Regions from separate parts of the Cetobacterium sp. ZWU0022 genome, predicted to be linked through region 2. Evidence: riboswitches for the same ligand, from Rfam matches in the RefSeq annotation. Region 2 holds a riboswitch; the other holds the start of a gene.
The links. A riboswitch is a leader RNA that binds a small molecule or an ion and turns the genes downstream of it on or off. The one in region 2 is predicted to bind thiamine pyrophosphate.
Positions count from the first base shown of each region.

Region 1: it holds a riboswitch for thiamine pyrophosphate, as region 2 does, so the genes downstream of both, thiD (bifunctional hydroxymethylpyrimidine kinase/phosphomethylpyrimidine kinase) here and tenA (thiaminase II) in region 2, are expected to answer to the same signal.

Region 1 is NZ_JRJZ01000117.1:79,663-87,857, forward strand. Features, by position in the region: gene L988_RS09430 (carbohydrate porin) at 1-1,173, shown strand, start outside; gene malQ (4-alpha-glucanotransferase) at 1,255-2,754, shown strand; gene L988_RS09440 (hypothetical protein) at 2,785-3,297, opposite strand; gene L988_RS09445 (ATP-binding cassette domain-containing protein) at 3,409-4,020, shown strand; gene L988_RS09450 (ABC transporter permease) at 4,020-4,799, shown strand; gene thiM (hydroxyethylthiazole kinase) at 4,825-5,649, opposite strand; gene thiD (bifunctional hydroxymethylpyrimidine kinase/phosphomethylpyrimidine kinase) at 5,642-6,448, opposite strand; TPP riboswitch at 6,534-6,631, opposite strand; gene L988_RS09465 (hypothetical protein) at 6,653-7,267, opposite strand; gene L988_RS09470 (amidohydrolase) at 7,354-8,195, opposite strand, start outside.
Region 2 is NZ_JRJZ01000089.1:7,986-16,180, reverse strand. Features, by position in the region: gene L988_RS07745 (WYL domain-containing protein) at 1-172, shown strand, start outside; gene L988_RS07740 (arsenate reductase family protein) at 227-559, opposite strand; gene L988_RS07735 (MATE family efflux transporter) at 561-1,904, opposite strand; gene L988_RS07730 (ABC transporter substrate-binding protein) at 1,954-2,937, opposite strand; gene L988_RS07725 (ABC transporter permease) at 2,937-3,677, opposite strand; gene L988_RS07720 (ATP-binding cassette domain-containing protein) at 3,664-4,377, opposite strand; gene tenA (thiaminase II) at 4,379-5,032, opposite strand; TPP riboswitch at 5,124-5,213, opposite strand; gene L988_RS07710 (single-stranded DNA-binding protein) at 5,228-5,653, opposite strand; gene polA (DNA polymerase I) at 5,802-8,195, shown strand, end outside.

The DNA of each region.
Region 1 (8,195 bases), on a different contig from region 2:
GCTCGTACTGGTTTATTATTAAATGCTGAGAGAGGCTTAAAGAAAGCTTCAACTTTCCCAGGACCTTTTGATAAAAAATATGTTGGTAGACTTGGAAACGAAGATAACACTTATGCTGAATTAGAGTTTGTAAAAAGTTTTTATATGGAAAACGGAGCTTGGGCTAAATTCCATGCTATGCTAGTTTCTGATTCAGGTAGCTATTCTGATAACTCTGGTTCTGGAAATGATGGTTGGGGAGATTCATCTATTCAAGCTAGACAAGTTTATGTAGAGATGGGAAATCTTCCAACTTTTACAGGAGCATTTAAGGATTCTACAGTTTGGGCTGGTAAAAGATACTATAACAGAAGAGATATTCATATAACTGACTACTACTATACAGATTTATCAGGTACTGGATTAGGAGTTGACAACATTGCTCTTGGAGAAGGTAAATTAGGATTTGCAACAGTTGCAAGAAATTCTAGTGTAGGAGATGATCAAGATATAGTTGGTTTAGTTACAAAATACTCTATCGGTAACTTCGAGTTTGATCTAGTTGGAGCAAAATCTCAAGATAACGAAGATGAAAATTCTAGTTTAGCTAAAAATGGATTCCAAGGATTTGCACAATATAACTTAAATAGTTACTATGGTTTAAATGGTTTCTCTAAATTCTATGGTCAAATTGGTTCTGGAATTGGAGCTACTTGGGGACTTGGTTCTCTTGGAAATGCTACTGGAAACTATAAAAAAGCTACTTCATATAGACTTGGAACTTGGGGACTTACTAATTTAAACGAGAAATGGGATTTATTCACAACTTTATATGGTCAATATGATAATAAACCTGAAGATAGAGATCTTGATTTATATAAAAAGAATGGTTTTGAAACTGCTTTTGTAGTTAGACCTGTTTACAAAATAAATAATAACTTTGAACTTCAATTTGAAGGTGGAATAGGATATACTGAATCTAACTTCTCTGATGATACAGATTCTAACGGAACATTCTACAAATTAACTTTTGCCCCTACACTAAAACTTGATTCTAATCAATTCTGGGCTAGACCTGAAATTAGAGCATTTGTTACATATGTAGGTGGTGAAACTCAAGATACAGCAAATAACAAAGAAAAATATAATGATGACAACATCAGAGTTGGAGTTCAAGCTGAAGTTTGGTTCTAACACTTAATTAAATTCTTTATTGCTCTGGGTATTTTCCCCGTAGATACCCGGAGCTATTAAATCTAAAAGTGAGGTATTTTTATGAATGAAAGATCTAGTGGTATCCTTTTACATATAACATCGCTACCTGGAAAATATGGAATAGGTGATTTTGGAAAGTGTGCCTATGAGTTTGTTGACTTTTTAAAAAATAGCAATCAAAAATATTGGCAGATTCTTCCAATGGGAGTAACAGGATATGGAGACTCTCCCTATCAATCTTTTTCAGCTTTCGCTGGAAATCCATATTTTATTGATTTAGACTCATTCGTTGAGATGAATATTTTAAAAAACGAAGATTTAAAAACTTTAAAAGAATTAAATTCTATTTCTGAAATTCAGTATGACAAATTATACATAGAAAGATATTCAGTTTTGAGATTAGCTTTTGAAAACTTTAAAAGTCATACCTCTTTTACTTTGCTAAAAAGTTTTAAAAATAAAAACTCTTGGTGGTTAGATAACTACTCTCTTTTTATGGCTATAAAAAATAATTTCAATGGAAAATCATGGTTAGAATGGCCGCGAGAATATCGTTTCAGATATAAAAAAACTTTAAAAAATGCCAAAGAAAAATTTAAAGATGAAATTGATTTTCAAATATTTCTACAATTTTTCTTCTATAAACAATGGGATGATTTAAAAAAATATGCGAATAATAACAAGATAAAAATAATTGGAGATATTCCTATCTTTGTTGCTACAGATAGTGCTGACACTTGGGAAAATCCTAAGATGTTTGAGTTTGATAAAAAACTACAGCCTAAAAAAGTTGCAGGATGTCCTCCAGATGCTTTTAGTAAATATGGTCAACTTTGGGGAAATGTTCTTTATAATTGGAAATATATAGAAGAAACTAATTTCAATTGGTGGATTAAAAGAGTTAAAAGCTGTTTTAAACTTTATGATAAAGTTAGAATAGATCACTTTAGAGGCTTTGAATCTTATTGGGCTATTCCAGCAAAGGCTAAAACTGCTCAATTTGGTAAGTGGGAAAAGGGACCTGGTATGAAGCTTTTCTATGCTATAAAAAAATCTTTAGGAGATTTAGATATAATTGCAGAAGATTTAGGTTTTTTAACTCCTAAAGTTTATAAACTTTTAAAGGATTCAGGTTACCCAGGAATGAAAATACTACAATTCGCTTTTGATTCAAGAGAGGAAAGTGATTATCTTCCTCATAAATATCCTAAAAAAAGTGTGGCTTATACTGGAACTCATGATAACCAAACAGTTACCGGATGGTATAAAAATACAAATGAAAAAGATAAAAATTTTTGTGATGAATACCTTTCAAAATTTCTAACTTCTAAAGTAGAAAACAACAGCTCTATAAGTTGGAAATTTATAGAAGCACTTTGGAGCTCAAATTCAAATCTTACTATAGCACCACTACAAGATTTCTTAGATTTAGATGATGAAGCTCGAATGAATACTCCTTCTACACTAGGAGGTAATTGGATTTGGAGAATGAACAAATCTCTTCTAACAAAAGATTTAGAAAACAAACTATCGGTGCTAACGATAAAACATAAACGTTAAGTTAAAAAAGTGAGGCAAACCGTTTAAGCCTCACTTTTTTAATATTAAGTTTATGTGATTCTCAGAATTCTCCATTTCAACTATACTAAAATCTGTGAATCCAATTAAATCAATTAACTCATTCTCTGTAAAACAAGTATACCATTTTCCATTTTCAAAACAATCCTCATTTCCTGTTCTAAAAGATAGATATAGCAATCCTTTTTCAACTAAAACTGAATACAATCTATTCAAAACATAATAGATATCCAATCTGTCTAAATTCAAAAGCGTATCCAATGCCCAAATCCCTATAAATCTTTCTGTTTGCTTTAAACTATTCATAAGTTTTATCACACTTTCTTTTACTATTCCTTCATAATTTTCATCTCCAAAATGAAGTCGAGTATTTTCTGCTTTTAAATGCTCTATATTATGTCCTTTTTCTCTAAAAAAATCATCTAGAAAATCCTCTTTAGGCTTCAAAGTTAAAACTTTTCCATGCTTCATTAACTTTCTCTCAAATTTATCTAATTGTTGTAATTTTATATTTGTCTTATCCATAAGAAACCTCCTTTTTATTTAACTCTCCCTATATTTACATACAAAATTTTATTGTTCTTTCCTACCTTTATATGCTAAAATCCTTATGAAGTTTTTAATTCAGGAGGAATTATGATTAAATTTAAAAATATCAGTTTAAAATTCAACGAAAAAATTATTTTAGATGAATTTAGTCTAAACATCAACAAAGGAGAAAAAGTTTTAATATCTGGAAAATCTGGAAAAGGAAAGAGTACCCTATTAAAAATATTACTTGGTTTTAACTCTCCTAATTCAGGTGAAGTTTTTTTTAACGATATCGAATTGACTGAAAAAACTATTGATAATATAAGAAAATATTTAGGATATATGCCTCAATCTACACCTTTTCTAAATGATAATGTCGAAAAAATAATAAATAATATTTTTAATTACAAATTAAATGCTAAAAAAAAATTAGATTATGATAAACTTTTTTACTTTTTCAATCTCTTCCATCTTGAAAAAAATATTTTAAGCAAACATATAAACGAGCTTTCAGGTGGAGAAAAACAGCGATTGGCTTTTATAATAACAATTTTACTTGATAGAGAAGTTTGGATTTTAGATGAAATAACCTCATCTCTAGATCAAGAAATGAAAGAGAAGGTAACTGAATATATTTTAAATAGTGATAAAACAGTTATTTTAGTTTCACACGACCACACTACATCATTAGAAAAATTCAGGAGGGTTACATTGTAATGGCACAAGATATTTTTTTACCTAATTTACTATATTTTGGATTTTTTTTAATTCCTATTTTTTTCATTATGAACTACTTAGAGATCAATCAAATCTCTAAGGTTATAAAATCACTATCTAGAATGTTTATACAACTTATGCTTGTAGGAGCATATCTACACTATATTTTAGTTTTAAACAACCCCTTAATTAATATTGCCTATCTTATATTTATGAGCAGTGCTGCTACAATAACAGTTATCAGGGATGTAAAGATACACAGTTTAAAATTTTTCTTCAGTACTGCTATTGCAATAATTACACCGTTAATTTTAAATCTTTCTCTTTTTTCTATATTTCTTTTAAAATTGGAAGATAAGTTTAACGCTATGTATCTTATTCCTCTCTCTGGAATGATTTTAGGAAATACTGTGAATGGGATGATTGTAACAATTAATGATTTTCTTAAAAGCATGAAAATAAATGAAGAGAGTTACCTTTTATCTTTATCTTTTGGAGCTACGAAATTTGAAGCACTTAAACCTTTTATTTCTAGTGCTGTTTCACTTGCATTTAGACCATCTGTTGCAAATATGGGAAATGTTGGATTAGTCTCTCTTCCTGGGATGATGACTGGTCAAATATTAGGAGGTTCACTTCCTATTGTAGCTATCAAATATCAAATTGCTATTATGACAGCTCTTTTTGTTTCAAGATTTTTATCTTCATTTTTACTTATGATCTTCTGCTCAGTACAATTTTTTAATGGTTACTCTTTATTTACTCAAAATAAAAAATAGATTTAAATATAAAAAGCTACCAAATTTAATTGGTAGCTATTTTACTTTCTATCTCTAACATATCTTGATTCATATTTGAAATATTATTTATTATCGAAACTTTCAATTCACCTGTCCCTCTATAATTTTTAGATGCAAGTTCACCAGCAATTCCCATACACAATACTCCACCTAAAGCACTTATAAAAGAGTTGTTATCTGCACCTAAAAAGGATCCTATCAGTGATGAAATCATACATCCAGTACCCGTAACTAATCCCATAGAACTACTTCCATTCATAACCTTAACTACATTTTCTCCATTTGATATATAATCAATCTTTCCAGTTATCGCTATAGTTGTTGATAATTTTTTTGCAGCTAACACAACGATTTTTTCTCCACTTTCTTCATTTTCTAAAGAATCTACCCCTCTACTTCTAACATCCATTCCCAAAAGACATTTTATCTCAGCCATATTTCCCTTTATAACTGTAAATTCTACCTCTTTTAATAGATTTTCTACCAATTCTCTTCTTGCCTTTGTCGCTCCTACTCCCACTGGGTCTAAAACTATAGGTTTTTTAAGTCTATTTGCTATTCTTCCAACTTCAATGGCCATATCTCTCATACTTTTATCCATTGTTCCGATATTTAAAACAACACTTGAAGAAAACCCTATTATCTCTTCAATCTCATCTATACAAAACGACATCAGTGGAGACGCTCCTATTCCTAAAGTAATATTTGCACAGTCATTTATTGTCACTGTGTTTGTTAAATGATAAACTAAAGGAGTTTTATTTTTTATTTTTTCCAATCCCCTAATAACTTCAATTATTTTCTCCTCTTTTAATCCCTGCTTATTCAAAATCTACACCTGCCTTTTTATATAAATCTATAAAATGACCCACGGGTCCCACTCCCTCTCCTATTGAAAATGAATTTTTTATAGCTTTGCTTATATACTCTTTTCCTAATCTAACCGATTCCTCTACTGTTAATCCCTTTCCTATATAAGATGCTATTGTAGATGACAGTGTACACCCTGTTCCGTGTGTATTCTTTGTTTTAAATCTTACTCCTTCAAATTTTACGATTTCATTGTCTTCTGTTATCAGAATATCTGTACAGTTGTCTTCTCTATGTCCACCTTTTATTAAAACATTTTTAGAACCCATAGATTTTATTATTTTTCCGGCTTTTATCATATCCTCTTCAGTTTCAATTTTTATATTTGATAAAACTTCAGCTTCTGGTATGTTTGGTGTTACCAATGTTCCAATCTCTAAAAATCTTTTCAATGCTTCTATGGCATCCTCTTTTAACAAATAATATCCACTTTTAGAAATCATAACTGGATCGATAACTATATTTTTAGCTTTTACATCTTTTAATGTTTCATGAACTATATTTATTATATCGCTGCTCGAAAGCATACCAATTTTTACTGAACTTACAGCTATATCTTCATAAATAACTTCGATCTGCTTCTTTATAATATCTGTATCAATCTCTTGAACGGCAAAAACACCCTTTGTATTCTGAGCTGTAATAGCTGTTATTACACTCATCCCATATGTTCCTTGAGCACTCATAGCTTTTAAGTCCGCCTGAATCCCTGCACCTCCACATGAATCAGACCCTGCAATTGTTAAAATATTTTTCATTCCAACCTCCTATTTATGTATAAAAAAAAGCTACCCTTAAGGGTAGCTCGAATTCATAGTTATCAACTAAAAGATATATCAGCTAATACTGTTTTCGCTACTTCCCTACGTCGGTATTAACCGTATCAGGTTCAAAGGGTCAGTCTAAACTTCTCAGCCAATAAGGCTCCCCTAGTAAACTTTTATTCTCTTAATCACACTATACTATATTCTATTTCCATTGTCAACCATTGCCATCTCTTTTAACTTTATTCTATAGGCATCGATTCTTTTCTCCCAGCCTTTTCCGTACTGTTCCCAGCTGTTTAAACTTTTATAATAAGCTATTCTTTCCTCAGTTATAAGGTCAATAAATTTTTCATGATCTTGAACAGAGTTAATAACTTTTATTGTTTTACTACCCAAAACTCCATCTACTACAATAGCTTCTGATGGTCGATATCTTTTCAATGCTCTTTGAGTTATAACTGCTCCTGCATTGTATCCTCCATTGAAGAATATATCAAATATCATCATCTGTGAATACGAATGTTTAATTTCATCTAATCTATAATCGATTAGTAAGTGCTCTGCTATTTCTCTTGCTTGCTCCTCTGTTAAAGTTTTTATTTCATAATCTTTTTCAAATTTTTTATTATAATCTAATAGTAAAAAATTTCTTATTCCATATTTTGAAAGTTCCTTTTGAGTTCTTACAAGCTTATCCCCTTCGTGAGATAGGACCTCACTTATTATAATCTCCCTAATCCTTGTATCATCATATCCAAAACCTACTGTTGAATATAATAATGTGATTAAAATGACAAATTTTTCTAGCATACTTTAATCAGTTTCCTCCCTGTATATTAAAATAGTTTTATAACTTTTTTAAGCAGGGATATATTATAACATAATTTTTACTAAATTTATAGAGTTTCTGCTATTTTTTGAACTTTTCCTTTAAAATTGTTTAATTCCTTTGAATTTTTTTCTAAATCCACTGTTTTTATTCTCTTATCTTCTACAATTACTTTTCCATTTACAATAACTGTATCTACATTACTAGCATTAGCTGAATAAACTAAAGCTGAATACGGATCAAATATTGGATTCATATTTACAGACTTCGTTTCTATTACAACTACATCAGCTAATTTTCCAATTTCTAAGCTTCCTAACTCATTTTCTCTATGAATCGCTCTTGCTCCACCAATTGTGGCCATTTCTACAGCTTTTAATGGTGGTAGTGCAGATCTATCTTTTGTATCTAATTTGTGTAACTTTGCTACATACCCCATTTGACCAATTATATCTAGTGTATTTCCACTCATAGGTCCATCTGTTCCTAATCCCACTCTCATTCCCATATCGTGCATTTTTAATGCTGGTGAAATTCCTTTTGCAGATTTTATATTAGCAACCATATTATGTGCTATTCCTATATCTCTCTTTTTCATTAATTCGATATCACTATCAGTCACAAATATATTATGAGCTGCTATGAATCTCTCATTTAATAATCCTAACGAATCTAAATATTCTACAGGAGTCATTTTAAAGTCTTTTTTTATTCTATCAAACTCTACATCAGTTTCTGCAACGTGCATTGACACTGGCACATTATATTTTTCAGATAACTCTTTTATTTTTAATAACTCCTCTTTTGTTACTGTATGTGGTCCATGTGGTCCAAATCCTGGAGTAATTAATTCATCATTTTTATATTTCTCAACAAAAGCGACTGCTCTTTCTAATGTTTCACCTTTCT
Region 2 (8,195 bases):
GCCTAAAGTTATTCAAAAAAATTTAAATGAATATATCTTAGAGTGCTCTGAAGAGAAAGCTAAAAGATACTTTAGTTTCTTTTTAGATGAGGTAGAGATTTTAGAGCCGATTGAATTGAGAGAGTGGTTTAAAAATAAATACGAGAAAGCTTTAGAGCAGTATAAAAAATAAAGGAACCACGCTGAAAAAATTTCAGCAGGTTCCTTTTTTTATTAAAATTTAAAATTAAGACATTTTTTTTAGTTCGTCAAGAGAATAACCTAAAGAAACACCTTTATCCCATCTAATAATAGGAGTTTTAAATAGAACAGGACTTTCTAAAAGAAGTTCCTCAGTATCATAAACCATGTATTCTAAGTTTCTTTTTTTATATTCATTACTAGATTTATCTAATAGCTCTTCGATATCAAAATATCTTAAAAAAGTTTCTAATTCTTTTTTAGAAGGGGCTTTTTCAATAAGATCAATAAATTGAAACTTGATTACTCTCTCTTTAAAAAATCTTTGAACTTTTTTAGTTTCATTGCAGTTTTTTCTACCAAAAATTTGTATTATCATATCACACCTCTATATATCTCCATTTTCCCTGTCTAAATCTGTATAAACAAGCAATTCCTCTGTAAGTTAAATCTATAATCATAACCATCCAAGCACCATTCAATCCAAAGTTAAATACATAAAGGAAAAGATATGTCATAGGGATTCTTATAAGAAACATTCCTAAAGATGTTATCCAAAGAACAGATTTAGTGTCACCAGCACCTCTTAAAGCACCGCTTAAGACCATAGATACTGCAAGTATCGGTTGAGCTATTGAAACTATTCTAAGTGCAGAACTAGCCATAGGAACAATGTTTTGTTCTTTTGTAAACATAGATATAACAAATTTAGGGAATACCATAAAGATAAATCCAAATGCAGTCATAACAAACATAGCTAAAAACATGTTTAGATAACCAGCTTTTTTAGCATCTTGGTATTTTTTAGCTCCAAGATGTTGACCAACAAGAGCAGTTCCAGCAACTGAGAATCCCAATCCTAAATTGAAAGAGAATGATTCAGCTGTAAGGGCAATTTTATGTGCTGCATACTGAAGTGTCCCTAAGTTTATAACCATAGCTTCAAATATAAGCATTCCAATTCTAAATATACTTTGTTCACCAGCTGATGGCAACCCAACTTTTATAAGCCTTTTGCAAACCTCTTTTTTTATTTTGAAATCTTTTTTAGTTAAAGCAATGCAATAGTTTCTCTTATATATAATAAGGAAAGAGAAAATAAGTGTAACTACTCCTCTTGATATTGTAGTTGCAATTCCAGCTCCCAAAACTCCAAGATTTAATACAAAAATAAATATGTAGTTAAGAAGGATATTAGAGAAAATACTTATAGTGTTGTTAATCATTGGAATCTTTGATTTACTTATAGATCTAAACCCATAAGAGAAAATGATATTGAAACATAGGAATGGAATTCCTAAAGAAACAACTTTTAAGTAACTTAAAGCATCACCAATAGGTTGGTTTTTACTGATAAGTTCTAAAATGTTTTTTCCAAAAATGATAAATGCAACTGTGACAATAAGAGCGGCAGGAATTCCTAAAATTAAACTTTGACTCATGCCATCTCGAGCCTCAGAGTAGTTTTTAGCTCCGTATGCTCTACTAACCATAGCTGTAGTTCCAACACTTATAGCAAAGAATATTGGTATTACAGTTAAGATAGGTGCAGTTCCAAGTCCTACTGAAGCGATTGCTTCGGGACCTAGTCTTCCAACCATGATTAAGTCGAAGAAGCCAAGTAATGTTTGTACGAACATATCGACAATAGTAGGTAAAGCAATTGTAAAAATTGATAAAATCTCATTTTTGTTTTCTCTCCATAAAGAGCGAAGTTGTTTCAAAATAATCCCTCCAAATTTTCATTCTAAAGGGTATTATATATTAAAAAAACTAAAATTGATATATAAAATTTTTAGCAGGTAATTTTCTTTGAATAATACCATTTTCATATAACCAGTTTATATTATTTTCCCAAATATTTTCATTTTGATCTAAGAATTTGGCATTTTCAGTTTCCATAATTGGCAACAGAATCTCTAAGCTTTCTTTCTCAACAGTTTCACTCAGAGGAAACTGTTCTACAGCTTGTTTTGAAAGTAAAAGTTTTAAAGCTTCTTCGGGGTTGTTTTGCACGTCGTAGAATCCTTTTCTCATAGCCTTTAAAACTTTTTCATAGCTGTCTTTGTTTTGATTTAAAAGTTCTTCATTTGCAACTAAGATAAGTTCATAAGCTTGAGGAATACCAAAATTATCTATTAGGAAGTAATTTATATCAATTCCCTTCTCTTTTATAACAGGAACCTCGTGATTAACCATATTTCCGATTGTAAAATCAACTCTATTTGTTATCATTGCAGTTAGAAGCTCAAAGCCAACATCGATTATTTTTAGAGATTTAGGGTCTAAGTTTTTAAATTTCATCATAGAGTTAAGGTATGTTTCGGACAAGATACCACCGCTTGTTCCAGCAATTTTATTTTCAAAATCTTTAGGAGATGTTATATTTTTTTCTTTTAAAGAGATAACTGTATTTACAGATCTTTGAAGAACAGCTCCAAAAGATTTTATAGGAACATCTTCGTTTGTTTTCGCTATAACGACACTATTTAGATAAGATATTCCAATATCAGCTTTTTTTGCAGCTGGTAAAGTTAGAGAATCAGATGGCGAAGATGGATATATAATATTAAGTTTTATTCCTTCCTCTTCAAAATATCCCTTTTCAATTGCAGTATATAAAAAAGAGTGAACAGCATTAGGATACCAATCTAAAATTATAGAAACTTCTTTCAAATCTTTAGTTTTTTCTGAATTTTTTGAGTTACAACTTAAAAATAGAGTTGTTAAAATAAATAAAGTCAGTAGTTTTTTCATTATTTTCTCCTCCAATGTAAAATTTTATTTTCTAAACTAGTAATCATTCTAACCAAAATAATTGCTAAAAGAGAGATGATTACAATAGGAGCAAATACTCCAGCTCCATCAAGTTGAGACATCATTCTTTTACTGAAATATCCAAGTCCAGAAGTAGCTCCAAGCCATTCACCAATTGCAGATCCTATTAAAACTAAAGGAACACTCATCTTTAAAGCTGAGAAAAAATTTGGAAGTGCTCTAGGTAGTTTCAGTTTGAAGAAAATCTGTATTTTTGTAGCTTTTAAGCTTTTGAAATAATTAATCTCATCTTTTTCGATGTTTTGGAATCCGTTGTATATAGTTATGGTTATTGGGAAAAATGAGATTATTACAGAAACAATAACTTTACTCCAAATAGAATAACCAAACCATAAGATGAAAATAGGTGCTAAAGCTGTGATTGGAATAGTTTGACTCGTGACAATCAAAGGATAGATCGAGTCATAAACTATCTTATTAAAATCCATAGCAATAGCCAAAGTAACTCCTAATATTAAAGTCAAGATAGATGCAGTAACGGCTATTGTTAAAGTAGCGGGTAGATGAGTCAAAAAAAGACTCTCTTTTAAAGTCCATATTTTAATAAGAATATTTAAAGGAGTTGGAAGAATATATGCTTTATTTATAGCTTTTCCTAAAACCTCCCAGCACATAAAAAATATTAGTATAGACAGTGTTCCAGGATTAAATTTTTTCATTGTCAACTCCCTTCACAGATGTTAGAATCTCTTTTTTTAACTTTGCTTTTTCCTCAAATGTCATATTTTTAGGAACTGTAAACTCATCAAATGATGAAATTGGTTTTTCCTTACAAACTAATATACGATTAGATAAAAACATAGCCTCGTCAATATCATGAGTAATAAAGATCATACTTTTTTGAAGAGTAGTTAGACTATTTAGAAGCCACTTTTGTAAATCTTCACGAGTGATGGCATCAAGAGCAGAAAATGGCTCATCTAAAAGTAAAAGCTCTCCTTTGTTCATAAGAGTTCTTATTAAAGATATACGCTGTTTCATTCCACCAGAAAGTTCATCTGGATAGTTGTCAGCATAGGATAAAAGATTAAATCTTTTTAAAAGATTTAAAGCGTTTTCTTTTTCTTTAATCAGATCACCCTTTTCAATCTCAATTGGAAGAAGAATATTTTGAAGAATGGTTCTCCAAGGTAGCAAAGTATCCGACTGAGGCATGTACGAGATACTATTTATAGATATATCTCCGTTAGTTGGAGTTTCAATATTTGCTAAAAGTTTTATGATGGTTGATTTTCCACAACCACTGCCACCAACTATACTGATAAGTTCGTTATTCTTAACATTAAATGATAGATTTTTTAAAATCGGAAGTTCATCATTATAATTAAAAGTAAGATTGCTAACATTAAGAATATCCATTTTAATGAGACCCCTTATATGACATATCCCAGAATTTATACTCGTAGATACTACAGTTGATAAATATAGTTTTTAGATGCTCTTTCTCTTCTTCAGAGATATTTGCACAATATTTTTCAACAATTTCAATATTCCAATTTGTAAGTTCTTCATAGGTAGATGATGAATATGTTTTAATCCAATCCCCATAAAAATCTTGCTCGATTCCATAAAGTTCTTTTAATTTATCACCAATCATTTTATAACTCCACATACATGAAAGAGCAGCAACAGCAATCTCTTTTATATCTCCACAATGTGAAACTGAAAGCATATAACTAGTGTAAGATACATTATCTAAAGTTGGTTTCACTCTCGAAATATCCTCTTCAGTAATGCCTAATTTTTTCATATAAACTCTATGTATTCCCATCTCAGAGTTTAAGATTCCATCTGTAAGTTTTGCAAACTTTTTCATATCATTTTCATTTTTACTTTTTATAACTCCTAGAGCAAAAAGTTTTGCATATTCTAAAAGGTATAGGTAATCCTGAATAATATAAAACTTAAATTTTTCTTTGTCTAAACAGTTTTCTCCAATCTCTTTTACAAATGGATGCTCGTAGTAGCTATCCCAAATATCTTTTGCACTTAAATATAACTCTTTTGAAAACATAAAATCCTCCTGTAAAATTCTTTAAAATAAAAAAAGCTATTTTCCAAAAAATTAGGAAAATAGCTTTTAGAACACAATTATAGAAGATAAATGTGTGTTAAGACTACTTCCCTACGCTAGTATTAACTAGATCAGGTTCTAAGGGTAAAATCTCAGCCCGAAGGCACCCCTAGTAGTTTATAAATTATTTAATTATTAGAACGGGAATTCGTCCTCATCGAAAGATGATCCACCGAAGTCATCTTTTGATGGTGCCTCAGCAGCTCTTGGTGCTGAGTATGATGGTGTTGGTGCGAAGTCGTTTGATGGAGAAGCCTCTCCTCTTCCTTCAACAAACTCCATACTTTCAACTAGTACATCGTAACTAGTTCTTTTTTCTCCATTTACTTCATATCTATTCATTTGAAGTCTACCGTTAACAGCAACTTTTCTTCCTTTTCTTAGGTACTCACCAATAAGTTCAGCTGTCTTTCCGAAAGCGACACAGTTGATGAAATCTGCTTCACCTTTAGAAAAAGGTCTGTCAACAGCTAAGCTAAATCTTGAGTAAGCTTTACCACTTTGTCCAAATTTAAGTTCAGGATCTCTAGTTAAACGTCCGATTAATACAACTAGATTCATAAATACCTCCTATATTTTAGTTTATACATTCAAATTATAACAGAAAAATAGAAAAAATAATATTTATTTATAAAATAATTTTTTTTATAAAGGTAGTCTGTATGGTATAATAATATGAAAAATGTAAAAAGAATGAAAGGGGATAAAGATGAAAAAAGCAGTTTTATTAGATGTAAGTGCAATAATGTACAGAGCTTTTTATGGAAATCTTAATTTTAGAACTAAAAATGAGCCGACAGGAGCAGTTTATGGATTTATAAATACACTATTAAGTGTAATAAACCAGTTAGAACCTGATTATATAGGAGCTGCGTTTGACGTTAAAAGAGCGACTCTAAAAAGAAGTGAGATGTTTAAGGATTATAAAGCAAAAAGAGATGCAGCCCCTGAGGATTTAGTAGTTCAAATTCCAAGAATAGAGGAACTTTTAGATTGTTTTGGAATAAAAAAATTTAAAATAGATGGCTATGAAGCAGATGATGTACTTGGGAGCTTGGCTAAAGATTTAGCAGCGAAAGGAATTGAGTCGTATGTGATAACAGGAGATAAGGATTTATCTCAAATTTTAAACGACCATGTAAATATAGCTCTTTTAGGAAAGGGAGATGGCGGAGGTTTAAAAATACTTAGAACTGAAGCAGATGTAATCGAACAGCTAGGTGTAAAACCAGATATGATACCTGATCTGTTTGGATTAATTGGAGATACGAGTGATGGAATACCGGGTGTTAGAAAGATAGGGTCAAAAAAAGCTATACCTATGTTAGAAAAATATGGTCATTTAGAGGGAATATATGAAAATATAGATTCGTTAACAGAACTTCCAGGGATTGGAAAATCATTAATAAATAATTTAATTGAAGATAAAGAGATGGCGTTTTTAAGTAGAGAGTTAGCTACTATCCAATATATACATTTGGATTTAAAAGATGAAGAGTTAGAATATAAAAGAGATAATGTAAGATTGCTGGAGTTCTTTAAGATGTTAGAGTTCAAATCTCTGATAAAAAAGTTAGGACTTGAAAATCTAGTAAATACAGAAACTTCACAAATCTTATCTGAAGAAAAAACTGAACCACAAATGACATTGAATATAGAGCCAGAGAAAGAGAAGGTTGTAGCTTCGACTCCGGTAAGTGGCGGAATGCAGTTAGGATTATTTAATTTTACAGCTCCAGCCCAAACAACAGTTTCGGATGAAAAAGGATTTTTCGTTTTAAAAGGTGAAGAAATTTTTAAAAAGTTATCTTCTAATGAGAAAGTAGCAATCTATCTAGGAGATAAAGGAGTAGCAGCTTCTTTAAAAAGTAGAGATTACTATTTACCACTAGATGATAGTGAGAGTATTGACTCGTTTAAAAAACTATTAGAATCAGATACTCAATTTATATCTTACGGATTTAAGAATATTTTAAGAAAAGGTTACTCTATAAAAAATATGGAGTTTGATACAATGTTAGCCTATCATCTTTTGACATCTCAAACTAGAGAAGAGATTGAGGTTATGTTAAGAAATGTTATAGAGGAAGATGTTGAGAAATATTCAGATGTATTTGGAAAAACCAAAATAGATGAGATATCAAATGAAGAGTATGGGAAATTTTTAGCTAAGAGAACTCGAGGAATGTTATTAGCATATCCAGAGCTTTTAAAAGAACTAAAACATAATAATCTATACGAAGTACTGAAAGAAACAGAGATGCCTCTAATAAAAGTATTAGCAGCTATGGAGATAGAGGGAATAAAAATATGTCCAGAATATTTTGCAGAGTATAGCTCTGAATTAGAAAAAAAATTAGAAGGTTTAACTAATAAAATATATGAGGAAGCAGAAGGTGAGTTTAATATTAACTCTCCAAAACAATTGGGCGAAGTTTTATTTATCAATCTAAATATCCCACCTGTAAAGAAAACAAAAACAGGATTCTCAACAGATAGTGAAGTTTTAGAAAAATTAGATGAACAAGGTTATCCAATAGCTAAATATATTTTAGAATATAGAAAGTTAAGTAAGTTAAAATCGACATATGTAGATCCACTTCCTAAGATGGCAGATGAGAACAATAGATTACATACAACATTTAATCAAACAGGAACAGCAACAGGAAGATTGTCATCATCAGATCCGAATCTTCAAAATATACCTGTTAGAACAGAAGAGGGAATGAAGATAAGAGCTGGTTTTGTAGCTAAAGAGGGCTGCGTACTTTTAGGTATAGATTACTCTCAAATCGAATTAAGAGTTTTAGCGGAGATATCACAGGATGAAAACTTGATAAAAGCTTATGCTGAAAACTTAGATTTACACAGTTTAACCGCTAGAAAATTGTTCCAATTGTCAGATGAAGAGAGTGTATCGAGAGAGCAAAGAGATGCCGCGAAAACAGTAAACTTTAGTATAATATATGGAAAAACAGCATTTGGATTATCTCAAGAGTTAAAGATAACTCCGAAAGAAGCTTCTGATTATATCAGTAGATATTTTGAGCAATATCCTTCAGTGAAGCATTTAGAAAAAGAGATTATATTGTCTGCTGAAGAA